4 regions of the Bradyrhizobium sp. 613_E4_N2_2 genome follow, and region 1 is predicted to be linked to each of the others. Evidence: predicted binding sites of a transcription regulator. Region 1 holds the regulator's gene; each other region holds the start of a gene.
What was found. Region 1 encodes LexA, which represses DNA repair genes until DNA is damaged. Its sites were predicted from a motif close to TGTTCNNNNTGTGTTCNG; they were not measured.

Region 1 (3,209 bases):
ATCACGGGGTGGCCGCTGGTCCAGGCCTTGCCGGGAAGCCCCTCGTCATATCCGAAATGCAGACCCTCGCTCACGTCCCTAAACGCGGACAACCCTTCGCCGTAGAGGCCGCCGCCGAATTCCAGCCGCATGCGCGTGCGGTCAGGCACCCAGAGTTCAACGACGCGAATGAAGGTCTTCATCGAACGTGCCCGCCGTCTCAAGCCGCACCAAGCATCGGCCATTTGGCTGCGGAACGGACGTTCAAAATTCAGGCAGGACAGCGCAAACTTCGTGCGGTGGAGACGCCACGGCTTGGTCCGCCCGATGGAGTTTCGCGGGACACAAACGACACCATCTCGCCGGCCTCGGCCGGCGATGGCGATTTCAATCCTGGCCCGACCTGCCGGCCGGGAATGGCTGCATCAGCCGATCGGCAGGCGGGTGATGGTTGTCCGGCTGTCGGTGATGGTCTGCGGCTTGTGCTCGCGCTCGCCGAGCGGCTGGGTCACCGGTAGCTGCAGCACGGTCGCACGCTGGCCTTCGACCAGCTGCGTCACCAGCACGGATTTGCCGTCGGGGAATTCGATCGCATCATGATGGCGATCGGGAATGTGCGGATCGATCTTGCCGAACTTGCCGACGCGCGAATTGACGGTGCGCGTCCAGATCCAGCGATTGTCGTAGCGGACGTTGTCGGCGAAGGCGAGCTCCGTCCCCGGGAGCAGGCAGACCGCGACGGTCGGATCGGCCGCGGAGGCAAAGCCGCGCGTCGAGGTGCCGCGGAAGGTTGTCGTGACGATCGTCTCGCCGACTTCGGCGGGACGCGACGCGACGGCATGCAGGCTGTAGTCACACATCGGGTGCTCCTCATGCAGGGATAGCGACCCACGTCTCTTAATCGAGGCGCAGGCCTCTATCAGAGTGGAAATACCAAACGTTCTGCCGGGTTGTAGGCAAATCTACGGCTCGCCGCCGCAGGCCGCAATCACATTAACTTTCCCGAATCCACCAGGAACAAAGCCCGCCCCTTTGCATTCTGCAGGCGCGTGTCAGCGCCCCGCAGGCGCCGACCAGCCGGAATATTGCCAGCCCGGCCGCGACGGTTGGTCGACGGCCTTGCGGACTTGCTCGCTTACGGCGGTGTCCTTGCGGACACGGGGCCGCGATTGCGCGGCCAAGGCTTGCACGGCCAAGGCTTGCACGGCCAAGGCTTGCGACGCTGATGCTGCGATCAGCGCCACAGCAATTTTGCTCGGAACGATCCGGCGCATGCATTCTCCTCGAACCTGAAGGCCGCGAAGCAGGGCTGCTTCGTGCGGCGTGCCGAGGATTTACCGTCGGAGGAGGGGCCGGATAATCTGCGCGAAACCAGAAAGACTATCCAGCGGAAGCGGACAATCGTCCGCTCCAATCTCGGATCAGCGATGCCGATCGAAAGAGCGCGGGGCGCCCAATAACCGATACCGGCACGTCCGGTATCAATACTTCCGGTACAGCCCGATCAGCTTGCCCTGGATCTTCACCCGGTTGGGCGGGAGGATGCGGACCTCATAGGCGGCGTTGGCGGGCTCGAGCGCGATCGAGGCGCCGCGGCGGCGGAAGCGCTTGAGCGTCGCCTCCTCGTCGTCGATCAGCGCCACCACGATATCGCCGGTATCGGCGCTCTCGTTGCGCTGGATCAGCGCCATGTCGCCGTCGAGAATGCCGGCCTCGACCATGGAATCGCCGCGCACTTCGAGCGCGTAATGTTCGCCCGAGCCGAGCATGTCAGGCGGTACGCTGATGGTGTGGCTGCGGGTCTGCAAGGCCTCGATCGGCGTGCCGGCCGCGATGCGGCCCATCACGGGGACCGCGACGGGGCGCTCGCCCTCGTCCGCCGGCGGGCTCGAAGTCGTGCGGACCTTGCCGAGATTGCCTTCGATGACGCTCGGTGTGAAGCCGCGGCGGCTGCCGGCGGCGGCCTGAAGCTCGGGCAGCTTGATCACCTCGATGGCGCGGGCCCGGTTGGGCAGGCGCCGGATGAAGCCGCGCTCCTCGAGCGCGGTGATCAGGCGATGGATGCCTGATTTCGAGCGCAGGTCGAGCGCGTCCTTCATCTCATCGAAGGAGGGCGGCACGCCGCTTTCCTTCAGCCGTTCGCTGATGAACCGCAGGAGCTCGTATTGTTTGCGCGTTAACATCTCGACCAAAATCCCCCGGTTGATGTCGTTCGATTCCGAGACGCTGAATTCAGCAGTAAGCCGCTACATTCTCGAAACAAATCATGAACGGACACTATATGTTCGATACATGTTCCGCAACTGCTTAATTTACCGTGAACGCGACAAAGTTCGCGGAACGCACGCGAACGAAGCGATCACACGGGCAGCCGCAAGACCTCGCAAGGCGTGCCGGCTTCGGCCTTCGGCGCGAATGGCGCGCGCACGAGAAGTGCCTGTGCCGCAGCAAGATTCGCAAGCAGCGAGGAATCCTGGTGATTGACCGGAAGGGCGACGAGCGTGCCGTCGTCGCGCAGCTCGAGGCGTGCGCGCAGGTAATCCTCGCGCTGGTCATTGGCGCCGACATCGCGGCCGAGCACCGCGCGTTCGCGGCGGTGATGAATCATCGAACGGCCCGAAAGCGCGCGAATCAACGGCACCATGAACAGGAAGCCGCAAACGTAAGATGACACGGGATTGCCGGGCAGGCCGATCACACGCATCGCGCCGAGCCGCCCGTTCATCATCGGCTTGCCCGGCCGCATCGCGATCTTCCAGAACGCCATCGAGATACCTTCGTCCCTCAGCGCCTGCTGGACCAGATCGTGGTCCCCGACCGACGCGCCGCCGGTCGTGATCAGGATGTCCGCGCCGCTCTCCCGCGCGCGGCCGATGCCGGCCGTGGTGGCCTCCAGCGTGTCGGCGGCAACCCCGAGGTCGATGGTATCGGCGCCCTCGCTGCGGGCGAGCGCGTGCAGGGCATAACCGTTGGAATAGACGATCTGGCCGTGACCCGGCGTCGTACCCGGAATCACCAGCTCGTCGCCGGTGGCGAGGATCGCGACCTTCGGGCGTCGCCGGACCGGCAGTTGCGGGTAATTCATGCCGGCGGCGAGCGCGAGGTCGCGCTCGGTGAGCCGGGCCCCTTTGCGCAGCAGCACGTCGCCTTCCGAGAAGTCGACGCCGGCGGGGCGGATGTGCCGCCCCGTTACGGCGGCTTCCTTGATGGTGATGCGCTTGCCGTCCGCG
Region 2 (3,209 bases), 2.8 Mb from region 1:
GTGGGGGAGTGGTCATGCGGGCAGGATAACACGATGCAGCGGTTTCGCGAGCCACCAGCACAGGCTGGCCGGAATGACGGCGACGACGGCGAGCATCGCCGAAAGCTTCAGCGCCTCGGGCGCGGAACGGACACTCGGCACGATCACCGCCGAGGTTTCGGAGGGCACGACGAACATGCCAACCATGACGAAGCCGGCCGCGCCCACGGCCGCGGCGAGCCACGCCATCCAGATCATGTTGAGATCGGCGTAGACCGCCGCCAACGCAAATATCAGGCCGGCGACGACTGCAGGAAGGAACGAGGCGAGAATCGTGACGATGGCCAACAGCACGACCGCGATCGAAACCAGAGCACGCAGTGCTTCCAGTTCGAGGAACACGAGAAACATCTGCAGCACCGCGGCGCCGAGCGCCGTTACCGTCACAGCAACCAACGCGGCGGTCGTCAGCGGCCCGACAATGGAGAAAATCACGACGATACCGGCCACGCGCGAAAGGCGACGAAACAGGGCGGCGACGGGATTGGCGTGGGCCGCGCTCACTTCGACAGCTCCTTCAGGCCTAGCCGGATGAGTTGCGCGGTCTCGGCGCTCTCGCCCGCGCTGCGCGATGCGGATGCAATAGCGGCAGCCGCCTGCGGCTGGCCGTAGCCGAGATTGACCAGCGCAGAGATCGCATCTGCCACCGGGCGCGGCGCGCGCTGGTCGTCGACGGCGCCGGCGAGATGCACGACGGCGGGATCGACATTGGCGAAAGCAGGCGCCTTGTCCTTCAGCTCGGTAACGATGCGCTCGGCAACCTTGGGGCCGACGCCCGGCGTGCGTGCCACCGCGGCCTTGTCGCGCAGCGCAATCGCGTTGGCGAGGTCGGAAGGCGCCAGCGTGCCGAGCACGGCGAGCGCGACCTTGGCGCCGACGCCCTGCACGGTCTGGAGCAGGCGAAACCATTCGCGCTCCTGGTCGGTGCGGAAGCCGAACAGCTTTATCTGGTCCTCGCGGACGTAAGTCTCGATCGACAGCACCGCGGCCTCGCCGGGCGAGGGCAGATGCTGCAGCGTGCGGGCCGAGCAATGCACCTGATAGCCGACCCCGCCGACGTCGAGGAGCACATAATCCTCGCCGTAGGAATCGATCAGGCCCTTGAGCTTGCCGATCATAAGCCCGCCACCTTCAGCCTGAGCGCCGTGCTTTGGCGATGATGGGCGTGGGTAATGGCGATGGCGAGCGCGTCGGCGGCGTCCGCTGACGGCGGCTCGGCTTTCGGCAGCAAAATCTTCAGCATCATCGCGATCTGGTGCTTGTCGGCGTGGCCGGCGCCGACCACCGTCTTCTTGACTTGGTTCGGCGCGTATTCGGCGACAGTAATGCCGAACATCGCGGGCGCCAGCATGGCGACGCCGCGGGCCTGGCCGAGCTTCAGCGTCGCGACGCCGTCCTTGTTCACAAAGGTCTGCTCGACCGCGGCTTCCATCGGCTTGTGACCGGACAGGACAGCGGCAAGCCCCTCATGGATCGCGAGCAGCCGGCTCGCCAGCGGCAAATCGTCCGGCGGTTCCACCGAGCCGCAGGCGACGTAGATCAGGCGATTGCCCTCGGCCTCGATCACGCCCCAGCCGGTGCGGCGCAGGCCGGGGTCGATGCCGATGATGCGAACGGGGCCACGAATCGGGAGCGCAGTCATGGGCCAGTGATAGCGGCTGGCTGCGGTGGGGGAAACAGAAACAGAACGGAAGTAACAGGGGAAGTGGGGTGTCGCGATTGGGCGCCCGCGATGACGACCACAAGGCACGCGGTCATACCCCGCGAAAGCGGGGTATCCAGTACGCCGCGGCTTCTCCGTATCCTTCTGGCGTCTCTGGAATACTGGGTCGCCCGGTCAAGCCGGGCGACGACAGCGGAGATTGGGATTAGCGACCTCAGCCGCCCATCTTCGCCAACAGCGCGTCCGACATCTCGAAATTGGCGTAGACGTGCTGGACGTCGTCGTGCTCGTTGAGCAGATCCATCAGCTTCAGGAGCTTCTCGCCGGTCTCGTCGTCGACCGCGACCGTATTCTGCGGCTTCCAGATCAGCGCAGCCTTGCGCGGCTCGCCGAACTTGGCTTCCAGCGCCTTGGCGACGTCGCGATAGCCTTCGGTCGAGGCGTAGATCTCGTGTCCGCCTTCGCTCGATACCACGTCGTCGGCGCCGGCCTCGATCGCGGCATCCAGCACCGCGTCGTCGGAGGCGACGCTGCGGTCGTATTCGATGATGCCGGTGCGGTCGAACATGAAGGAGACCGAGCCGGTTTCGCCGAGATTGCCGCCCGATTTGGTGAAGAAGGAGCGGATGTCGGAGGCGGCGCGGTTGCGGTTGTCGGTCAGCGCCTCGACGATGACGGCGACGCCGCCGGGGCCGTAACCCTCGTAGCGGATCTCGTCATAGTTCTCGCCCTCATTGCCGAGCGCCTTCTTGACGGCGCGCTCGATATTGTCCTTCGGCATGTTCTCCTGGCGCGCCGCGATGATGGCGGCGCGCAGGCGCGGGTTCATGTTGGGGTCGGGCGTGCCCAGCTTGGCCGCGACGGTGATTTCCCGCGCCAGCTTGCCGAACAGCTTCGACTTCTGGGCATCCTGCCGCCCCTTGCGGTGCATGATGTTCTTGAATTGGGAATGTCCGGCCATGCGTGTCTCGTAAGGAATCGTGCGCCAAAGGTGAGCGTGGGAAGCGCGGCCTTATAGGCCGCCAACCCACCGGAATGAAAGAGGCTCTACGACTTTAAGGTAATACCGTAGTGCCCCGTGCCTAGGAGCCAGGCACCGTTAACCCTGATTTCATTCCGGCCTGCGAAAATAGCAACCGCCCGTTCCCCGACAAGAGTGACCTGATGGCGTTCGCATTGTTTCGGAAGCGTCTGCCCGACTTGTCCGCGCCCGTGGCACCCCCGCAGGCCGCGCCGTCGCCGGTCGATCCCGCGCCTGCCCTGTCGGCCGAGGGCGATTCCGCCAGGGAAATCCTGGAACTGCTGGAACTCGAGCTCGGCGCCATGATCCGCCAGCTCGAGCGGGCCGCCAACTCGGTCGCCGGCGGCGCGGAGGCGACCGCGGCAACGCTCGCGGATATTCGCGAGCGCACCGACGCCCTCACCGGTCGCACCAATGCGGCGCAGTCGAACGCCTCAACCTTCGCCCATGCCGCCGACAAGTTCACCCAGTCCGCGCAAGGCATCG
Region 3 (3,209 bases), 3.1 Mb from region 1:
GAACCGCATCGACCTCGCCGCGCGTGGCGCAGTTCCAGGCGAGCGTGATGCCGCGGAAGGTCGCGGGCCTCGGATTGTCCGGCAACTTGGCATCGGCCGCGAGCTTATCCCAGTGAAACAGGGCCAGCACCGGACCACCGGTATCATAGAAGGCGACGGCCTCGCCGGTCCCCTTCAGCCGACGCGAGAAGCCGAGCGCGTCATAGAAGGCGATGCTGGCGCGAATGTCGCTCACACCCAGTGTGATGACGGTGAGCCGCGGCACCGGCGCGGCAAGTTCCTGGCTCATGCTACGCCTCTTTCGCTTCCCGGTCAGAACAGGCTGAGCTGATCGCCGTTCCGCTTCGGCCTCGCAAAGTGATCCGTCGTCAGCTTGGAGCGCCGCTTGTTCAGCCCAAGCCTGTCGCAGGCGATCTCGAAGCGGCGGCCGATGGTCCAGGCCATCGGTCCGGTGCCCTTCATCCGCTCACCCCATTTCGCGTCGTAATCGCGGCCGCCGCGCATGTCGCGGATCAGGGTGAAGACGTGGCGGTAGCGGTCCGGATAGTTGGCCATCAGCCATTCGCGGAAGAGATCACGCACCTCCAGCGGCAGCCGCAGCAGCACATAGGAGGCTTCCTTGACGCCGGCATGGGCGGCGGCATCGAGAATGCGCTCGATCTCGGAATCGTTCAGCGCGGGGATCACGGGCGCGACCATCACGGTGGTCGGAATGCCGGCCTCCGAGAGCTGCTTCAGCGCCTCCAGCCGCTTCGGCGGCGTCGCCGCGCGCGGCTCCATGGTCCGCGCGAGTTTTGGATCGAGCGAGGTGACCGAGATCGCGACCTTGGCGAGGTTGCGCTTGGCCATCCGCGCGAGAATGTCGATGTCGCGCACGACCAGCGCCGACTTGGTGACGATGCCGACCGGATGGCCGGCGCGCTCCAGCACTTCGAGAATGCCGCGCATGATCTTACGCTCGCGCTCGATCGGCTGATACGGATCGGTATTGGTCCCGATCGCGATCATCCGCGGCTCGTAGCCGGTCGCGGCCAGCTCCTTCTCGAGCAGCGAAGGCGCCTCGGGCTTGGCAAACAGCTTTGACTCGAAGTCGAGCCCCGGCGACAGGCCGAGATAGGCGTGCGTCGGCCGCGCGAAGCAATAGACACAGCCGTGCTCGCAGCCGCGATAGGGATTGATCGAGCGGTCGAAGCCGATATCGGGGGATTCGTTGCGGGTGATCACCTTGCGCGAGGTGTCGACGCCAACGGTGGTCTTGAACGGCGGCAGCTCCTCCAGGCTCTGCCAGCCATCGTCGAAGGCGACGCGGGCCTCGGCCTCGAAGCGGCCGCTGGCATTGGACTGGGCGCCCCGCCCTCGCCTGCGCTGTTTGTCGATGGCGACCGCCAGTTCGGGAAAATCAGAGTCCGCACCCGCCGGCTCGGAGGGCGCCGTGACCGGCGGGTGCTTGAGAGCATGAGAGGATGCTGGACTCATGAAGCCAAGATAGCACGCCAAAGGAACAAATCAAGAACACAAACAAAAAACTGAAAAACAACCCCATGCACAGTAGCCGCCCAAATTTCGGGCGCGGTCCTTTGACCTCACGCAACACACCGGTCGCGGCGATCCTGTTCGATGCCGGACAGGGATCAATCGCACCGGAACAAAGTTGGTGACGATCGCTGGGTGAAAGTCAGCAGGAACATGACAAATCAACGACAATCGGCCTCAGGGAGCAGCGAGCTCGATCTGCTCGATCGCTATTGGCGCGCCGCGAACTACCTCTCCGTCGGGCAAATCTATCTGCTCGACAATCCGCTGCTGCGCGAGCCGTTGCGGCCGGAGCACATCAAGCCGCGCTTGCTCGGACATTGGGGCACGACGCCCGGTTTGAACTTCATCTACGCCCATCTCAACCGCGTCATCCGCGCGCTCGATGTCAGCGTGCTCTATATCTGCGGTCCCGGCCACGGCGGCCCGGGCATGGTGGCCAACACCTATCTCGAAGGCAGCTACAGCGAGATCTATCCTGACGTCGCGCGCGATACGGACGGATTGCGAAAACTTTTCAGGCAGTTCTCCTTCCCCGGCGGCATTCCGAGCCACGCGGCGCCGGAAACGCCGGGCTCGATCCACGAAGGCGGCGAGCTCGGCTACGCGCTGGTGCATGCCTATGGCGCCGCATTCGACAATCCCGACCTGATCGTCGCCTGCGTCGTCGGCGATGGCGAGGCGGAAACCGGCCCGCTCGCGGCGTCCTGGCACTCAAACAAGTTCCTGAATCCCGCCCATGACGGCGCCGTGCTGCCGATCCTGCACCTCAACGGTTACAAGATCGCGAACCCGTCCGTGCTCGGACGGATGCGCGACGCGGAGATCCGCGACCTGTTCCGCGGGTTCGGCCACGAGCCGCTGTTCGTCGAGGGCGACGATCCCGAATTGATGCACCAGGCCATGGCGGATGCGCTCGACGTCGCGCTCGCCAGCATCCGCTCGATCCAGCAGCATGCCCGCGACGGCCGCAAGAGCGTCGAGCGGCCGCGCTGGCCGATGATCGTGCTGCGCAGCCCGAAGGGCTGGACCGGCCCGAAGGAGGTCGACGGCAAGAAGGTCGAGGGCTTTTGGCGCGCACATCAGGTTCCCGTTGCGGGCTGTCGCGAGAACCCGGCGCATCTGAAAATCCTCGAAGACTGGATGCGCAGCTACGAGCCCGAGAAGCTGTTCGACGGCAGCGGCGCGCTTATTCCCGAGCTCCAGGCTCTGGCGCCCGAAGGTAACAGGCGCATGGGCGCCAATCCGCACGCCAATGGCGGCCTGTTGAAGAAGGAGTTGAAGCTGCCGGACTTCCGCAGTTTTGCGTTGGACGTGCCGCAGCCCGGCGGCGTCACCGGCGAAGCGACGCGTGAGCTCGGCAAATTTTTGCGCGACGTCATCCGCCTCAACGCCGAGGCGCGCAACTTCCGCATCATGGGTCCGGACGAGACCGCGTCAAACCGGCTCGACGCCGTGTTCGAGGCGACCGAACGGGTCTGGATGGAGCCGACGGAGCCTTACGACGTGCATCTCGCCCAAGACGGCCGCGTGATGGAGGTTTTGAGCGAGCATCTCTGCCAGGGCTGGCTCGAGGGTTATCTGCTCACCGGCCGCCACGGCTTGTTCTCCTGCTACGAGGCCTTCATCCACATCGTCGATTCCATGTTCAACCAGCACGCCAAATGGCTGAAGGT
Region 4 (3,209 bases), 210 kb from region 1:
TTCCCAGGCGCCGCCGCCGACGATACCGAGGTAGAAGCCGGTCCAGTTGTAGACCGAGGCCACCGCCACCGGAGCCTTGGTGTAGGGGCGCGCCGCGAGATCAGCGGCCGAAGCCGGAGCAGCGAGAGCGAACAAACAGGCCGAAGCCAACAAAACCTTCTTCATTTTCAAACTAATCCCAGTCCCGGTTTCTGTTTTTGCCTTCCGTGCGTTCGGAAGGACATCGGACGCCGTGGTCCAACTGATGTCGTGCTTACACGAGCAAAGCCGCAAGTTGCGTCTCCCAAAAGCCACAATAATCGCAAAACGTAACGGTGACTGACCTATAATTCCCGTTGCCCACGCAAAAAGGCCGGCGCGAGGCCGGCCTTTGATCTCCAAGCGATTTCAGAGGGATGTCAGTATCTTGCGATCATCGGACCGCCCCAGCGATAGTTCACGCGGACGAGGCCGATATCGACGTCCTGGCTGATGCGATCGGAGCGTGTGGCAACGCCGAGCGGGGCGAAATTGCCGGATCCGGTGAAGCCGATGGTGCGGTTGCCGAGGAAGATGTGGTCGTACTCGAAGCCCACGGTCCAGTTCGGGGCGAATCCGAACTCGACGCCCGCACCCACGGTGCCGCCCCAACGGGTCTCGTTGGCCCGGTCGAACTCGAGGCCGCTGGCGACGTCGAAGCTGCGGTAGCGATCGCTGACGACGGCGCCGCCGCCCTTCACGTAGACCAGGACGTTGTTCCAGGCGTAACCGACCTGACCGGTAATCAGGCCGAAGGCGTTGATCTTCGAACGATCGCGCAGGCCGCTGATCGCACTGATGTTGTCACCCGAGAAATCGGCCCAGTTGCCCTGGCCTTCGAAGCCGAACACCCAGTTGGCTGACTGCCAGCGGTAGCCGACCTGGCCGCCGACCGTGCCGCCGGTCGCGTTGTGGCAGCCTTCGCCTACGAGAACGCCACCGCCGATATCGACGTCCCAGCACTTGTGGCTGGTGCCGCCGCCGCCGTTGATACCGATGTAGAAGCCGCTCCAGTCGTAGATGGTCGCGATCATCGGTGCCGGAGCCTTGGTGTAGGGACGCGCAGCGAGATCTGCCGCGCTTGCGGGAGCCGACAGCCCCAACGCGATTGCACCAATAGTACCAATCAAAATCTTATTCATTGCAGTCCCCCCAGTTTCTGACCGCTTTTCGAAGTCCCCGAAGCGGCTGATCAGGCGCGACGCCTATAAGAATCTAATTCCGCGGCAAGCGTAGCTTAGGCGGTCGGCGGAGTCCGTCTCCGGAATGCAACAGTCGGGCGGCATCTGAACTGCCTCTAACTTGATGAATGTTAAGCTGTTTTCGCCGTTCTCAGGAATTCGGGGAAATTCCATTTGGCGCAGGCCGTCTTTGTGCAGCGCGGTGTCGTCTTGCCAGCGCAACAAGGTGAGGGGAGTCATAAGAACAAATCTGGAACGAACCGGCCAGGGGTGCTATATGTGGGGATAAGTGGAGGGGTGACGGGCCGATCCGTCCGCGCAAGCGTATAGGGTCGCGTCAACAGGTTGCAGAGGACGCGGGCGCGTCCCGGGCCTTCTAAAATTCAGTGGCATTCGGAGTGGAGAGCGGCGATGGCGGGAAGCGTCAACAAGGTCATTCTGGTTGGAAATCTCGGCAAGGATCCCGAAATCCGCCGCACCCAGGACGGGCGGCCGATCGCGAATTTGAGCATCGCCACCTCGGAGACCTGGCGCGACAAGAATAGCGGCGAGCGCAAGGAAAAGACCGAGTGGCATCGCGTCGTGATCTTCAATGAAGGGCTCTGCAAGGTCGCCGAGCAGTACCTGAAGAAGGGCGCGAAGGTTTACATCGAGGGCGCGCTCCAGACCCGCAAATGGACCGACCAGAGCGGCGCCGAGAAGTACTCCACCGAGGTCGTGCTCCAGGGCTTCAACTCGACCCTGACGATGCTCGACGGCCGCGGCGGCGGTGGAGGCGGCAGCTTCGGCGACGAGCCGGGCGGCGATTTCGGCTCCTCCGGTCCCGTCAGCAGCGCGCCGCGCCGTGCCGTTGCCGCCGGCGGCGGCGGTGGCCGCAACAGCGACATGGACGACGACATCCCGTTCTGAGACGGGCGGGGCGCTTCGCCCCTGATGTCACCTTGCTCGCGTAGAGAGACAGGATTCCTTACCAATTGGCGGGCAAAGCTCGGTTTTTCCGGGCTTGCCTCATGTGCTGCCTCAGGCCTTTGACGAGGCGTGATGTGAATGATATTAACTTGATGTTAATTCTATTCACATTGGTCGGCCGTCGATCGGAGAAAGCCCTGCATGAGCGTTGCGCCGCTGCTTGAGGCTGCTCCAGCGATCCCGCTGCATGCCTTTGCCGCCATGGCCGCCTTCGTGCTCGGCCTTGTCCAGTTTGCTGCCCCCAAGGGAACGCTGCCGCACCGGACGATCGGCTGGATCTGGGTGGCGCTGATGGCGGTGGTGGCGGCCTCGTCGTTCTGGATCCACCAGATCCGTCTGATCGGGCCGTTCAGCCCGATCCATCTCCTGTCGATCTTCACGCTGGTGATGCTACCGCTCGCGGTGTGGCGGGCGCATACCCATCGGGTCGCCGATCACCGGCGTATCATGATCATGACGTTCATCGGCGCGCTCGTGATTGCCGGGCTGTTCACGCTTGTGCCTGGACGGATCATGCACCGGGTGATTTTCGGAGCCTAGGACGTGGTTCCCGGCGGCTCATTCCGGCTTCGCTCGAGGCAGTGGTGCTGAGCTCGTAAGTCTCTGGAAAAACAGTCGGAAAAACCGCTTCCCCAGACCTCGCAAGGGTGGTTATCAGGGGGGCGATGCGCTATATGATTCCCAGATAAAATCTCACCGGATTTCCCCTTGGCTGACGACGACAACAAGCCCGGCGACCAGCCGGCGCAACCCTCGGACATTCGTCCCGTTTCCATCTACGAGGAGATGAAGAAGTCCTACCTCGATTACGCGATGAGCGTGATCGTGGCGCGTGCGCTGCCCGATGCGCGCGACGGGTTGAAGCCGGTTCATCGTCGCATCCTCTACTCGATGAACGAGCAGGGGCACACGCCCGACAAGAAGTACGTCAAGTCGGCGCGCGTGGTCGGTGACGTCATCGGTAAATATCATCCGCATGGCGACCAGTCGATCTACGACGCCATGGTCCGGATGGCGCAGGACTTCTCGATGCGCGTGCCG

Region 2: ruvC (crossover junction endodeoxyribonuclease RuvC) is a predicted target of LexA. The motif match lies at 1,712-1,729, and genes of this name have one in related genera.
Region 3: AB7290_RS33820 (PA0069 family radical SAM protein) is a predicted target of LexA. The motif match lies at 1,498-1,515, and genes of this name have one in related genera.
Region 4: AB7290_RS20340 (single-stranded DNA-binding protein) is a predicted target of LexA. The motif match lies at 1,440-1,457, and genes of this name have one in related genera.

Annotation. Positions count from the first base shown of each region.
Region 1 covers NZ_CP197234.1:4,037,875-4,041,083, forward strand. The annotation lists gene AB7290_RS19250 (GAF domain-containing protein) at 1-182, opposite strand, end outside; gene AB7290_RS19255 (hypothetical protein) at 405-839, opposite strand; gene AB7290_RS19260 (hypothetical protein) at 1,032-1,253, opposite strand; gene lexA (transcriptional repressor LexA) at 1,461-2,162, opposite strand; gene AB7290_RS19270 (molybdopterin molybdotransferase MoeA) at 2,339-3,209, opposite strand, start outside.
Region 2 covers NZ_CP197234.1:1,281,804-1,285,012, reverse strand. The annotation lists gene ruvB (Holliday junction branch migration DNA helicase RuvB) at 1-16, opposite strand, end outside; gene AB7290_RS05995 (hypothetical protein) at 13-543, opposite strand; gene ruvA (Holliday junction branch migration protein RuvA) at 540-1,157, opposite strand; gene ruvC (crossover junction endodeoxyribonuclease RuvC) at 1,154-1,681, opposite strand; gene AB7290_RS05980 (YebC/PmpR family DNA-binding transcriptional regulator) at 1,917-2,663, opposite strand; gene AB7290_RS05975 (methyl-accepting chemotaxis protein) at 2,867-3,209, shown strand, end outside.
Region 3 covers NZ_CP197234.1:7,143,936-7,147,144, forward strand. The annotation lists gene AB7290_RS33815 (VOC family protein) at 1-289, opposite strand, end outside; gene AB7290_RS33820 (PA0069 family radical SAM protein) at 313-1,476, opposite strand; gene AB7290_RS33825 (phosphoketolase family protein) at 1,687-3,209, shown strand, end outside.
Region 4 covers NZ_CP197234.1:4,246,528-4,249,736, forward strand. The annotation lists gene AB7290_RS20330 (outer membrane protein) at 1-165, opposite strand, end outside; gene AB7290_RS20335 (outer membrane protein) at 399-1,160, opposite strand; gene AB7290_RS20340 (single-stranded DNA-binding protein) at 1,611-2,108, shown strand; gene AB7290_RS20345 (DUF2306 domain-containing protein) at 2,310-2,708, shown strand; gene gyrA (DNA gyrase subunit A) at 2,877-3,209, shown strand, end outside.